DNA from 2 places in the Anabaena sp. CCY 0017 genome. Region 1 is predicted to be linked to the other one. Evidence: predicted binding sites of a transcription regulator. Region 1 holds the regulator's gene; the other holds the start of a gene.
What was found. Region 1 encodes NtcA, which controls nitrogen genes in cyanobacteria. Its sites were predicted from a motif close to TNTGTANNNNNNNNTACANA; they were not measured.
Positions count from the first base shown of each region.

Region 2: a site for NtcA is predicted at 3,230-3,249, ahead of glnA (type I glutamate--ammonia ligase). Genes of this name have one in related genera too.

Region 1 is NZ_CAWUDG010000001.1:333,799-339,643, reverse strand. It holds gene ACM0OW_RS01490 (hypothetical protein) at 1-194, opposite strand, end outside; gene ACM0OW_RS01485 (ABC transporter ATP-binding protein) at 415-1,395, opposite strand; gene hisB (imidazoleglycerol-phosphate dehydratase HisB) at 1,636-2,259, opposite strand; gene fabI (enoyl-ACP reductase FabI) at 2,354-3,130, opposite strand; gene ntcA (global nitrogen regulator NtcA) at 3,506-4,177, shown strand; gene ACM0OW_RS01465 (DUF3084 domain-containing protein) at 4,347-5,753, shown strand; gene ACM0OW_RS01460 (pre-16S rRNA-processing nuclease YqgF) at 5,793-5,845, shown strand, end outside.
Region 2 is NZ_CAWUDG010000015.1:93,903-99,747, forward strand. It holds gene ACM0OW_RS17585 (HEAT repeat domain-containing protein) at 1-450, opposite strand, end outside; gene ACM0OW_RS17590 (NTPase (NACHT family)) at 404-745, opposite strand; gene ACM0OW_RS17595 (hypothetical protein) at 1,172-1,549, shown strand; gene ACM0OW_RS17600 (DUF29 family protein) at 1,868-2,302, opposite strand; gene apcB (allophycocyanin subunit beta) at 2,497-3,006, opposite strand; gene glnA (type I glutamate--ammonia ligase) at 3,377-4,792, shown strand; gene ACM0OW_RS17615 (hypothetical protein) at 4,975-5,175, opposite strand.

The DNA.
Region 1 (5,845 bases):
TCATAATAAGGAAATAAGAAAAACTTCGTGGCCGCAGTTCCTGCTTGATTGTCACTAGGGCCACAGTGGGCGGTAGCTGCTTGAGCCGATGGCATTTTCAGCCCTTGTTGATTGATTGATAAGTTAGAAATATAGCTAAAAGTAATAACACTTAGAGCCAACGTAGTAATTTTAGTGAATTGTGAACGCAACATTTTGTCTTTCTCCAATGCTAGAAGTAGGACAACTCTAGCTGCACCCCAGAGAAAGTCTTGCTTTATCTTCTTTCTGGGGGATTCAGGGATGGAGTTATCCAGGTGTAATTAAGTAATCAAGCGCAGATGAGATGATTCCGCACAGCGTTTCGTTTATTCGGCGCTGACTTACTTACGTATCCCTTGATCAACCCCAAATATGCGATTTTTCTACGTAATTCTAATGAACAGATTTATTGTGGTGTAACTGTTGCATAAAAAAATCTTCTAAGGAACTGCGAGCTAAGTTCATAGAAATTATTTGTCCGTTCATCAAACGGACACTAGCAAGGAAATCATAGTAATCTTCTTGGAGTGTGCCTTGCCAAGTACCATCACCCTCAAAAGCTAGATTAGGTATCCACTGTTTCAGAACTTCGGAGTCACCACCTCGTCCTTTGATATGGTATGTGTTGTCACTACCTAATAGTTCATTCAGAGAACCAGAACAAATTATTTCACCTTGAGAGAGGATAGCGACGCGATCGCAAATTTGTTCGACTTCACTCAAAACATGGCTATTGAAAAAAATGGTTTTACCTGCGGCTTTTAACGATAAGATAATTTCCCGCATTTGGTAGCGTCCGATAGGATCTAAACCAGACATGGGTTCGTCGAGAAAGATTAGTTCAGGATCATTAATCAGCGCCTGTGCCATGCCGACACGCTGTAACATTCCTTTAGAATAGCGACGCATCGGCTTTTTGCGGGCATCAGTTAGGGATAAACCCACTAATTCTAGTAATTGGGGAATGCGATCGCGTTGCAAGCTTTGAGGAATCTGAAATAAACCCGCCGCTAGCTGGAGAAATTCCCACCCAGTGAGATAGTCATATAAATAGGGATTTTCTGGGAGGTAGCCAATAAGTTGCTTCGTAGAGCGATCGCCTAATGGCTGACCCAATAATAAACCCTTACCCGAACTGGGGCGGATAATTCCCAATAACAGTTTTAAAAGCGTAGTTTTGCCAGCCCCATTTGGCCCTAATAACCCAAAGGTTTCGCCTTTGTAGACCTGAACCGAACAGCTTTTGAGAGAGACAATTTTTTGATTCAGCCAAAAACCCGTGCGATAAACTTTACGCAAATCAGCAGTTAGGACTACTGGCGGGTTATCAATAGTATTTAGTTGAGTATCAGGGATATTTACACCAGACTTCATAGCCACAATTATAACAACTGCCAAGGCGATTATGTCAGTGTTGATTGCTGGAAGTCCTTGAATTAGCTGGGTTTATACTCAGCACTCCCCATTCCTGTACGGGCGGGTTTACCAAGGATTTCTACGGATTACAGACTCACTGCCAAAACCCGCCCCTACCCACTCAGCACTTCCATACACCACTAAGTTTGACAATAATCACAAATTGAGTAACTCAGTGGTTTCTTTAACCTTGACATTCTATAGAATACCCTTAGAACTGGGAATTGTACCAGCACGACGCGGGTCAATTTCCACCGCCATGCGGGTAGCCCTCGCAAAAGCTTTAAATGTCGCCTCAATAATATGATGGGAGTTAATGCCATCCAGTTGACGAATGTGTAGTGTCATTTGGCTATGGTTGACCAACGCGACAAAAAATTCCCGTACTAGCTGGGTGTCATAGGTTCCCACTCGCTGGGTAGGAATTGACAAACCATAGCTGAGATGAGGTCTGCCAGAAAAGTCCAGCGCCACTTGCACTAAAGCTTCATCTAATGGGGCGAGAAAATTCCCAAACCGAACGATACCTTTTCTGTTACCTAGAGCTTGACTAAAAGCCTGTCCTAAAGTGATACCCACATCTTCATTGGTGTGGTGGTCATCAATTTCCCAGTCTCCCTGGGCTTGGACATTTAAATCAATCAGCCCGTGGGAGCAAATCTGATGCAACATATGATCCAAAAACGGAATCCCGGTGGCTGCTGTGCAGATGCCTGTACCATCTAAGTTGATCGTAACTTTTATATCAGTTTCGCCAGTGGTGCGATGAACAGAGGCAATGCGAGCAGTTTGAGTCGAATTCAGGCGTTCGCTTGTTTGCATAGTAAAGGGGAGTGGGGAGTGGGAGGGGAAAAGGCAGGGGGGCAGGGAGCAGGGGGGAGAAGACGGTAACTTCCCAATGACAAATGACTAATGACTACATTCCCATTATTTCATAGCCTGCATCTACGTATAAAACTTGTCCTGTAATACCACTGGCTAAATCGCTAGATAAGAAGGCAGCAGTATTACCTACTTCTTGCTGCGTCACAGTGCGTCGCAGGGGAGCTACTTCTTCTACATGGTGAATCATATCTAAAATTCCGCCCACTGCTGAAGAGGCTAATGTGCGTATCGGACCGGCGGAAATGGCATTTACCCGAATGTTATTTGGCCCCAGTTCAGCAGCCAAATAACGTACACTAGATTCTAATCCGGCTTTAGCTACTCCCATAACGTTGTAGTTAGGAATTGCTTTCACGCCACCCAAATATGTCAAAGTGATGATGCTACCACCTTCTGTCATCAGAGGTTTGGCTGCACCACTTAACTGCACCAGAGAGTAAGTGCTGATTTCTAAAGCGGTTTTGAAACCAGAACGGGAGGTTTGGCTAAAACCACCAGTCAAATCGTCTCTGTTGGCGAAGGCTAAACAGTGAATGAGAATGTCCAATTTGCCCCACTTATCCTTAATGGCTGCAAAGGTAGATTCAATCTGTGCGTCATCTTGGACATTACAGGGAACAAATAGGCTGGGGTTAAGAGGTTCTACCAACTCCGCCACTTTTTTCTCCATCTTGCCTCGCTCATCTGGCAAGTAGGTAATACCCAAGTTAGCTCCGGCTTTGTGCAGTTGTTGAGCAATCCCCCAGGCTATGGAGCGGTTGTTAGCAATCCCTGTAACTAAGGCATTTTTTCCAGTCAGATTCAGCATATAAATTATGAATGTGATCAATCATTAGGAGCATACTAGAATCTGAGGCGAGTTTGTCTTGGTTCTGCACATTTTTTGTAAAAATGATGATTAGGGAGACTGTTTTTTGAAAAGTTTCTCCAGATAATCCTGAAGATATTCTCAAGATATCGTGAAATTTTTGGTAAAAAACCTGATGACTACAAATGTGCAAGAACTTATAACAACTACTCGCGAAAAACATCAAAAATTATGTATCATTATGAACAAATAACTGTGAACTTGTGGCTTTGAGTATAGGAATGTACAGAAAGGTTGACGGTGCTTTATTGATTTTTCAGGTGTATTCTTAGGTAATCAGTTTTTGTTTTTCCGGCATTGGGTAGGGGAAGGGAGATGATCGTGACACAAGATAAAGCCCTAGCAAATGTATTTCGCCAGATGGCAACGGGGGCATTTCCTCCAGTTGTAGAAACGTTTGAACGCAATAAAACAATATTTTTTCCCGGCGATCCTGCTGAACGAGTTTATTTTCTTTTGAAGGGTGCTGTGAAACTTTCCAGGGTGTATGAGGCAGGAGAGGAAATAACGGTAGCACTGCTGCGGGAAAATAGTGTTTTTGGTGTGTTGTCATTACTGACGGGAAATAAGTCAGATAGATTCTATCATGCGGTGGCATTTACGCCTGTAGAGTTGTTGTCAGCACCAATTGAACAAGTTGAGCAAGCGTTTAAGGAAAATCCAGAATTATCGATGTTGATGCTGCGAGGCCTTTCTTCGCGGATTCTACAAACAGAGATGATGATTGAAACCCTGGCGCACCGTGATATGGGTTCGAGATTGGTGAGTTTTCTGTTAATTCTTTGTCGTGATTTTGGGGTTCCTTGTGCCGATGGGATTACGATTGATCTGAAGCTATCTCATCAGGCGATCGCAGAAGCAATTGGTTCTACTCGTGTCACCGTAACTAGGTTACTAGGAGACTTGCGTGAGAAACAGATGATTTCTATCCACAAAAAGAAGATTACCGTGCATAAACCTGTTACCTTAAGTAAGCAGTTCACTTAAAATCAATTGGGGAGGTGGAGTGGCACGTGTTGTGTTGTTGAAGCTGACAACCATAGCTGGAGGTAAATCTCAAATCGTGAGTAGTTTCAGCTATTGCCAAAATTCCACCCTTCACAAGATAATGTATGAAAGTAGTAGGTTGTATCTGGAAGCATTTTGGTAGCTGAAGATGACCACCGGGTACATCCTTATAGCAGCAATGTTAATTTTGGGGGGCGTAATTGCCACCGTGGGCGATCGCATTGGCACACGAGTTGGCAAAGCACGCCTCTCACTGTTTAACCTTCGCCCTAAAAAAACGGCTGTATTGGTAACAATCTTTACAGGTGGATTGATATCGGCATCAACATTAGGGATCTTATTTGCGGCTGATGAAGGATTGCGCCAAGGGGTATTTCAGCTAGAAGATATTCAAAAAGACCTCAGAGAAAAGCGGGAACAGCTCAAAATTGCGGAAACTGAGAAAGGTCAGATAGAGACTGAATTAAGCACAGCTAGAATTGAAAAAACTCAGGCACAGCAAGACTTACAGGTAATTAATAAATCCTTGCAAGCGGCTAATGCCAAACAAGAAGCAACACAAAATCAGCTTCAACGTACCCAAAAGCAGTTAGGTGAAGTAGTCAGTCAGTATCAAAAAGCCTTAACTGAACTGCAAAGCGTTTACGACGAGAGAGAGACATTGCAGGGGGCGATTGAAGAACTGAGGGCAGAACGGCAAAGACTTTATGCGGAAGCTAAAACAGCCATTGACGAAGCTAAAACAGCTATTAACCAGCGCGATCGCCAAATTGCCCAATTGGATGGACTAATCAAAAAACGCAATCAAGAAATTGCGGCGCGAGAACAAGTCATCGCCACAAGGGAATCTCGCCTCAAAGAATTGGAAAAACAACAGAATTATTTAGAACAAGAAGTAGCAAGGCTGGAACAATTTTATCAGTCATACCGTGACCTGCGTCTAGGTAAGCTGGCACTGGTTCGCAATCAAGTTTTGGCTGCGAACGTGGTTCGTGTCAATCAAGCCAGTGCAGCTCGTCAAGCAGTTATACAACTTTTGCAAATAGCTAACCAGAATGCCAATATTCAATTAACTGAACCGGGGGAAAATCCGACAAATAAAGAACTATTGCGCGTTACCCAGGAAAGGATAGAGCAAATCAGCCAGCAAATCAACGATGGTAGAGAGTATGTGGTGCGAATCTTCTCTGCTGGTAATTATGTCAGAGGCGAAAACCAGATAGAATTTTTTGCGGATGCAGCCAGAAATCAACTGGTATTTTCCGAAGGTGAGGTACTAGCGACAACTACTGCTGATCCCAAAACTATGACACCTTATCAGCTATCGCAAAGACTCGATTTGGTGATTTCTGCTTCGGAATTTCGGGCGCGGAATGCCGGAATTGTCGAGGGTTTGTTAAGAGAAGGGACTCATTTACGCTTTTTCTTACAATTAAGACAGTATGATCAACCATTAGAAATCAAAGCGATCGCTAGAGAGGATACTTATACATCCGGCCCTTTAAGAATCAAGCTATTGGCAATTTTTAACGGTGTAGTTGTTTTTAGCACTTAAAAAATAAACATAATACCAGACAATTTAAGTGTATTTTTTATGACTTTTAGTGAATTTTCACCAACACAACCAGTCATCTTAGGCTTCGATCC
Region 2 (5,845 bases), on a different contig from region 1:
TGCGGCTCTATGACGCACATCATATTTTTCATCTTCAAGTAATTTAAGTAAACCAGGAATTGCCGCTTCTGATTTTATTGCTTCCAAGGCAGATGCGGCTGTAGAATACACATCATATTCTTCATCTGCCAGCAATTGAATTAATCCAGGAATTGCTGCTTCTGATTTCATTTCTCCTAAAGCGTAGGCTGCTCCAGACCTCACATTATCCGCTTTATCTTCTAGTAATCTAATTAAATCAAAAATCAATTCATCTGATTTCATTTCTCCTAAAGCATCGGCTGCTCTATAACGCACAAAATACTTTTCATCTGCCAGCAATTGAATCAATCCAGGAATTGCCGCTTCTGATTTCATTTCTCCTAAAGTCAATACTGCACTATGACGCACATTCTTATCTTCATCATCTAGCAATTGAACTAATCCAGGAATTGCCACCTCTGATTTCATTCAACAACCGCACCAACGCCGTTGATTTACCCGAACCTGGCCGCCCTACCAGTAAGACGTGTTCTTGAGCATATTTCCGCAACCCTGCCAATACATCTAAACGCTCAGTTTTCTTCTGGGTTTCGCTCCGTTCCTCTTTGGTGGGCTGTACCGTCTCCACCATAAAATCTAGCAGCAGGGGCGATTTCTTCTGCTCAACTCGCTGCTGTCCCACTACATCCGTCAGCGTGTAAGCCTTCCACCATTGGGCATAATCATTGCCGAGTGATTGGAGATAGTCATTCCAGTTGCTCATGGTGTGTGGAATAGTGAGATGTTGGCGTTAGGGAAAGATTCAATGTTGCTTGCCTAACCCCTGGTAACGGTGTATTTTTGACAAGGTTTAACTTACTGAGTGAAATTGTAACTTATTATCTGAGTTTAGATTTTATTAAATAAGCAACAGCAGTTCGTCGTCGAGTATTTTGACGAATTAAGTGATCACAAGGTGAAAATTGAGAGGCTCAGATCCCCGACTTCTTTGAGAAGTCGGGGATCTTTTGTGTTCTCGAACTACGAATTGTGCTAATTTCATCTCAGTGAACTTTGCTATCACCAATGTCTAACCTATTACCAACTGAATCCCAGCCTAAATCTCTCGATGATTTTGAATTAGACTTGCTCAAACAGGAATACTTTTTTTCTGCAAAACACTATCGAAGACTATAACAAGCAGATTTGGGTGATTAAAGCCCTGGGAATTACTGGGACTGGGGGAGTCTTAGCATTGATGTTACAGCAAAAACCCATCGCCAGTGCGATCGCCTTAATAGGTTGCTCTATTCCCTTATTTTTCTGGATTCTGGAAAGTCAATGGAAACACTTTCAGCGCGGTTTCTATCCCCGCGTTGCCGAAATTGAGTATATTCTCGCCAATACATACAAGTTGAAAAGCCCTGGTATCTATGGCAGTTGGTCGAAAACCCACAAGCGTCAGCACATTTCTAAACGTCAAGGCTACCTCTGGGATGGTCTGCTCAATCGTAGTGTTTTCATGAGCTACATCCTAGAGATTTTCTTTCTATTGATCATAGCGGCGATCGCACCTAATATTTTGTAATAATTACTCCCGGTGCGCTGATTTTCTCGGCGGTGATCAAAAAGCCGGAACAGAAGAATAGGGGTTATCCCCAAAGCGATCGCATCACAGCTTACCAACTAAGAATTATGAATTATTATCTTGTAACCTTATCAATCAGTAGTGGCGTGGCAAGGCTAAAATGTTGTAAAAAAATTGTAGGTTGGGTTGACGTAAGGAAACCCAACATCATTGGTCGCGTTGGGTTGCGCTGCGCTTAACCCAACCTACGTCTAATGCACTATTTTAAGCTTGTCAGTCCAGTAGGGTGGGTTAGCCATAACCCACATCAATGCCGAATTAACTTGATTCTCCTGGTAATATCAAATCTAAAGCTAAATGAATAATTTCTTCCCGGTTCACCAACTTCTCTAACTCTTCTGGCTGATAACGACCTTCTTCTACTTCCAAGGAAGCCTGATCAATCGCATTTAAATAAGCTTCTTCTAAAGTTTCCCATAATTCTGATTGCGTGAGGTAATAACCTCCAGCTTTACGGCGCTTATTTTCTCGCTGAATTTCCCGAACAGAATTGCGAATTGAAACTTCCCAAGAGCGAGTGCTGCGATATTCCGCTTTTTGCTTAATTAAATGTAACAAAAGAATCACGGCATAACTACGAATCGTTTTAATAATGTCATTTCGGCTCATTTCTGCCAATTCTTCCACGATAACCAAAGCTCCGGTAACATCGCCTTTAATGAGTAACTCTTTCAAAGTTAGTAATTCTTCCATAGTTTAGCGCCTGAAACATCGGTAACTGCTATTGTCATCTGAAAGCACAGATAACTTGTTTAAAGCCTACCCTGCTTTTATTATTAAAAAAAGTAAACGCACCTTGTCAAAAAAGCCAAAGTGCGATGTGTATATTATCTGTCATTACAGACTAGGCTTGTTATCCCGTGATTGCTCATCACCAGGGCTAGAGACTAAATATCTTTCTCGCTTAACTCACGAGTCATATAATCAAAAGGTTCATCCACAAAGGCTGTATCAGCGACACCTGCGGCTGCAACTTGTGCCTTGACCATATCCTTAAGAATTTGGATACCAGACACCGTTGGGCTAATAGGTACACCTAAAGAATTGTAAGTTTCCCGCAACCCTTGAAGCACACGCTCATCTAACACATTCATGTTACCCGCCACCAAAGCATAGGTAGCATAGCGGAGGTAATAGTCCATATCCCGGAGACAAGCCGCATAACGACGAGTTGTGTAGGCATTTCCGCCTGGACGAATCAACTCAGGTTGTTCTTCAAATAACTTAACACTGGCCTGTTTTACCAGCGCGGCTGCATTCGAGTTAATCGCCGCCGCCGCTTGTACCCGTGCTGTGCCACTTTCAAAATAAGTTTTGAGGCTGTCAATCGCATTCCGGTCAAAATAACGTCCAGTAACGTCATAATTCTTAATCAAGCTTGTAACTGCATCACGCATTCTTTCTTCTCCCAATCAATGCTATCTATGGTTTGATATTAATTTGGTCGCACTTATGCACCAGTAAATTTTTGTGCCATGTATTTTATTTAAAATATGATGCGGCACAAAAACAATTCATCCGCTATCTAAGGATTCTATGCCAAAGTTGACCCCAAGAGATGAACTTTACGTTTTGTGCAGATGTGAGGCAAAAGGTTAATATAAGCTGTAATCCAGATAAGCTGTAACAAAAAGTACAAAATCTTCTAATGTCCAGGATTTATGATATTTCAGGTGTGTCATCTACAACTTAGTTCAAATCATCTGGGTTAGGATGCTTTGGAAGATTCTAGTTTGATTTTAGGAAATAGGTAGAGAAGGAGTAACAATGACGACCGCAAAAGAAGTCCTGAAATTGATTCAAGACCAAAAAATTCAGATGATTGATCTGAAATTCATCGATACACCAGGAACTTGGCAACATCTCACCTTGTACCAAGACCAAATCGATGAAAGTTCCTTCTCTGATGGCGTACCTTTCGACGGTTCCAGCATTCGGGGTTGGAAAAACATTAACGAATCGGACATGATGATGGTACTCGATCCCAACACTGCTTGGATCGACCCCTTCATGAAAGAGCCAACGTTAAGTATAGTTTGTAGTATTAAAGAACCCCGCACAGGTGAATGGTATAACCGTTGTCCCCGTGTTATTGCCCAACGAGCAATTGATTACCTAGTTTCTACTGGTCTTGGTGATACAGCCTTCTTTGGCCCTGAAGCCGAATTCTTTATCTTTGATGATGTCCGCTATGACCAAAATGCCCATGAAGGCTACTACCATGTAGATTCTATCGAAGGTGGTTGGAATTCTGGGAGGAAAGAAAGCCCCAACTTGGGTTACAAAACACGCTTCAAAGAAGGCTACTTCCCAGTATCGCCTGCGGATAGTTTCCAAGACATCCGTACCGAAATGCTGCTGACAATGAAAGATTGCGGCGTACCCATTGAAAAACAACACCACGAAGTTGCGACTGGTGGTCAGTGCGAATTGGGTTTCCGCTTTGGTAAATTGATTGAAGCGGCTGACTGGCTGATGACTTACAAATATGTCATCAAGAATGTTGCCAAAAAATACGGCAAAACTGTCACCTTTATGCCAAAACCAATTTTTGGGGATAACGGTTCAGGTATGCACTGTCACCAATCCATCTGGAGAGATGGTAAACCTCTATTTGCTGGTGATAAGTATGCTGGGATGAGCGAAATGGGCTTGTACTACATTGGTGGTATCCTGAAGCACGCACCAGCACTTTTGGCTATTACCAACCCCACAACTAACTCTTACAAACGCCTAGTACCTGGTTACGAAGCACCTGTGAATTTGGCTTACTCCCAAGGGAACCGTTCTGCTTCTGTGCGGATTCCTTTATCTGGCGATAACCCCAAAGCCAAGCGCTTAGAGTTCCGTTGTCCTGATGCGACTGCTAACCCCTACTTAGCATTTGCAGCCATGCTGTGTGCTGGTATTGATGGCATCAAGAACAAAATCCATCCTGGTGAACCTTTAGATAAAAATATCTATGAACTCTCTCCAGAAGAACTGGCGAAGGTTCCTTCAACTCCGGGTTCTCTGGAATTGGCATTGGAAGCACTAGAAAATGATCATGCTTTCTTAACAGAATCAGGCGTGTTCAGCGAAGACTTCATCCAAAACTGGATTGACTACAAGCTGGCTAACGACGTTAAGCAGATGCAGATGCGTCCTCACCCTTATGAGTTTTACCTCTATTACGATTGCTAATTACGATTAGTAGTGAATTTTTAGCCACCCTATGAGGGTGGCTTTTTTTTAATTATCACTATCAAAAATTGAGTGTATTGCCATTTTCAAGCCAGGAATTTAGACTTTTCGTCCATAAACCCTGGTAGACGCATTATATTGATAATCTATTTTTGACTTTTGACTTCCGCGTAGCGGTGGTGCTAGCTCATGGAAGCGTGGCTGCTTTCATAAATCATCCGAGTAGTCGGATCAATTTTCCCTTGAAGAGGACTCCAGTATTCGGATAATTCTTCAGGAAGACCGAGTTCCTGTGCCGCACGCATCAGCATTGATTGTTGACGATTCTTCACTTGCTGATATTGGCGCATTGCTAACGCACGAGTTCTATCTTGAATAGACATATCACAGTCCTCCTTATGGTTTTCGTTATATTTGATTCGCTATTTATCTTTCGTTCTTTTATATTAGCGAGATTTCTGTAGCTAAAGTTACAAAATAGTGATTTTGTAATAAAAGTTTATATTTGAGTGGCTGGAGATGACTATTTTCTAGTCAAAAGCTTCACCACAACTTTATTCAGGCGGATTTCCTGAAATACAAAACCTTACCCCCAACCCCTCTCCGCAAGCGCTACGGTGTACACACAAGTGATCTGATCCCCCTAAATCAAATCCCCCCTAATGGGCAGGGCTGTTTCGTTCCCTAAAAGGGTTAAAATTGCAAGGGTCAAACAGATAAAAATTGAGGGCAAATCCACAATTAGGACAAAAAATTTTGGTGTCTTCAGCCCGAAATACCTAGTTTTTCTTTGCGTCTAACGCACTTCGTGCTAGAGCCTACGGCACGCTCCGCGAACGCTTCGCTGATGCGCCTTTGCGTGAGATTATCCTCTAGACAAATCTCCAACACAAGCGAATGAAACAGCCCTGCCTTCTCAAGGGGGGATCAAAACGCTGTTAGGCAACTTGATTAAGACTTGTGTGTAAACGATAGCCTTACTAAGGAGAGGGGAGATTGTCAAAAACCAAAGTTGAATGTTATTTAATTCATATCTCTCAGCTAGATGATTTT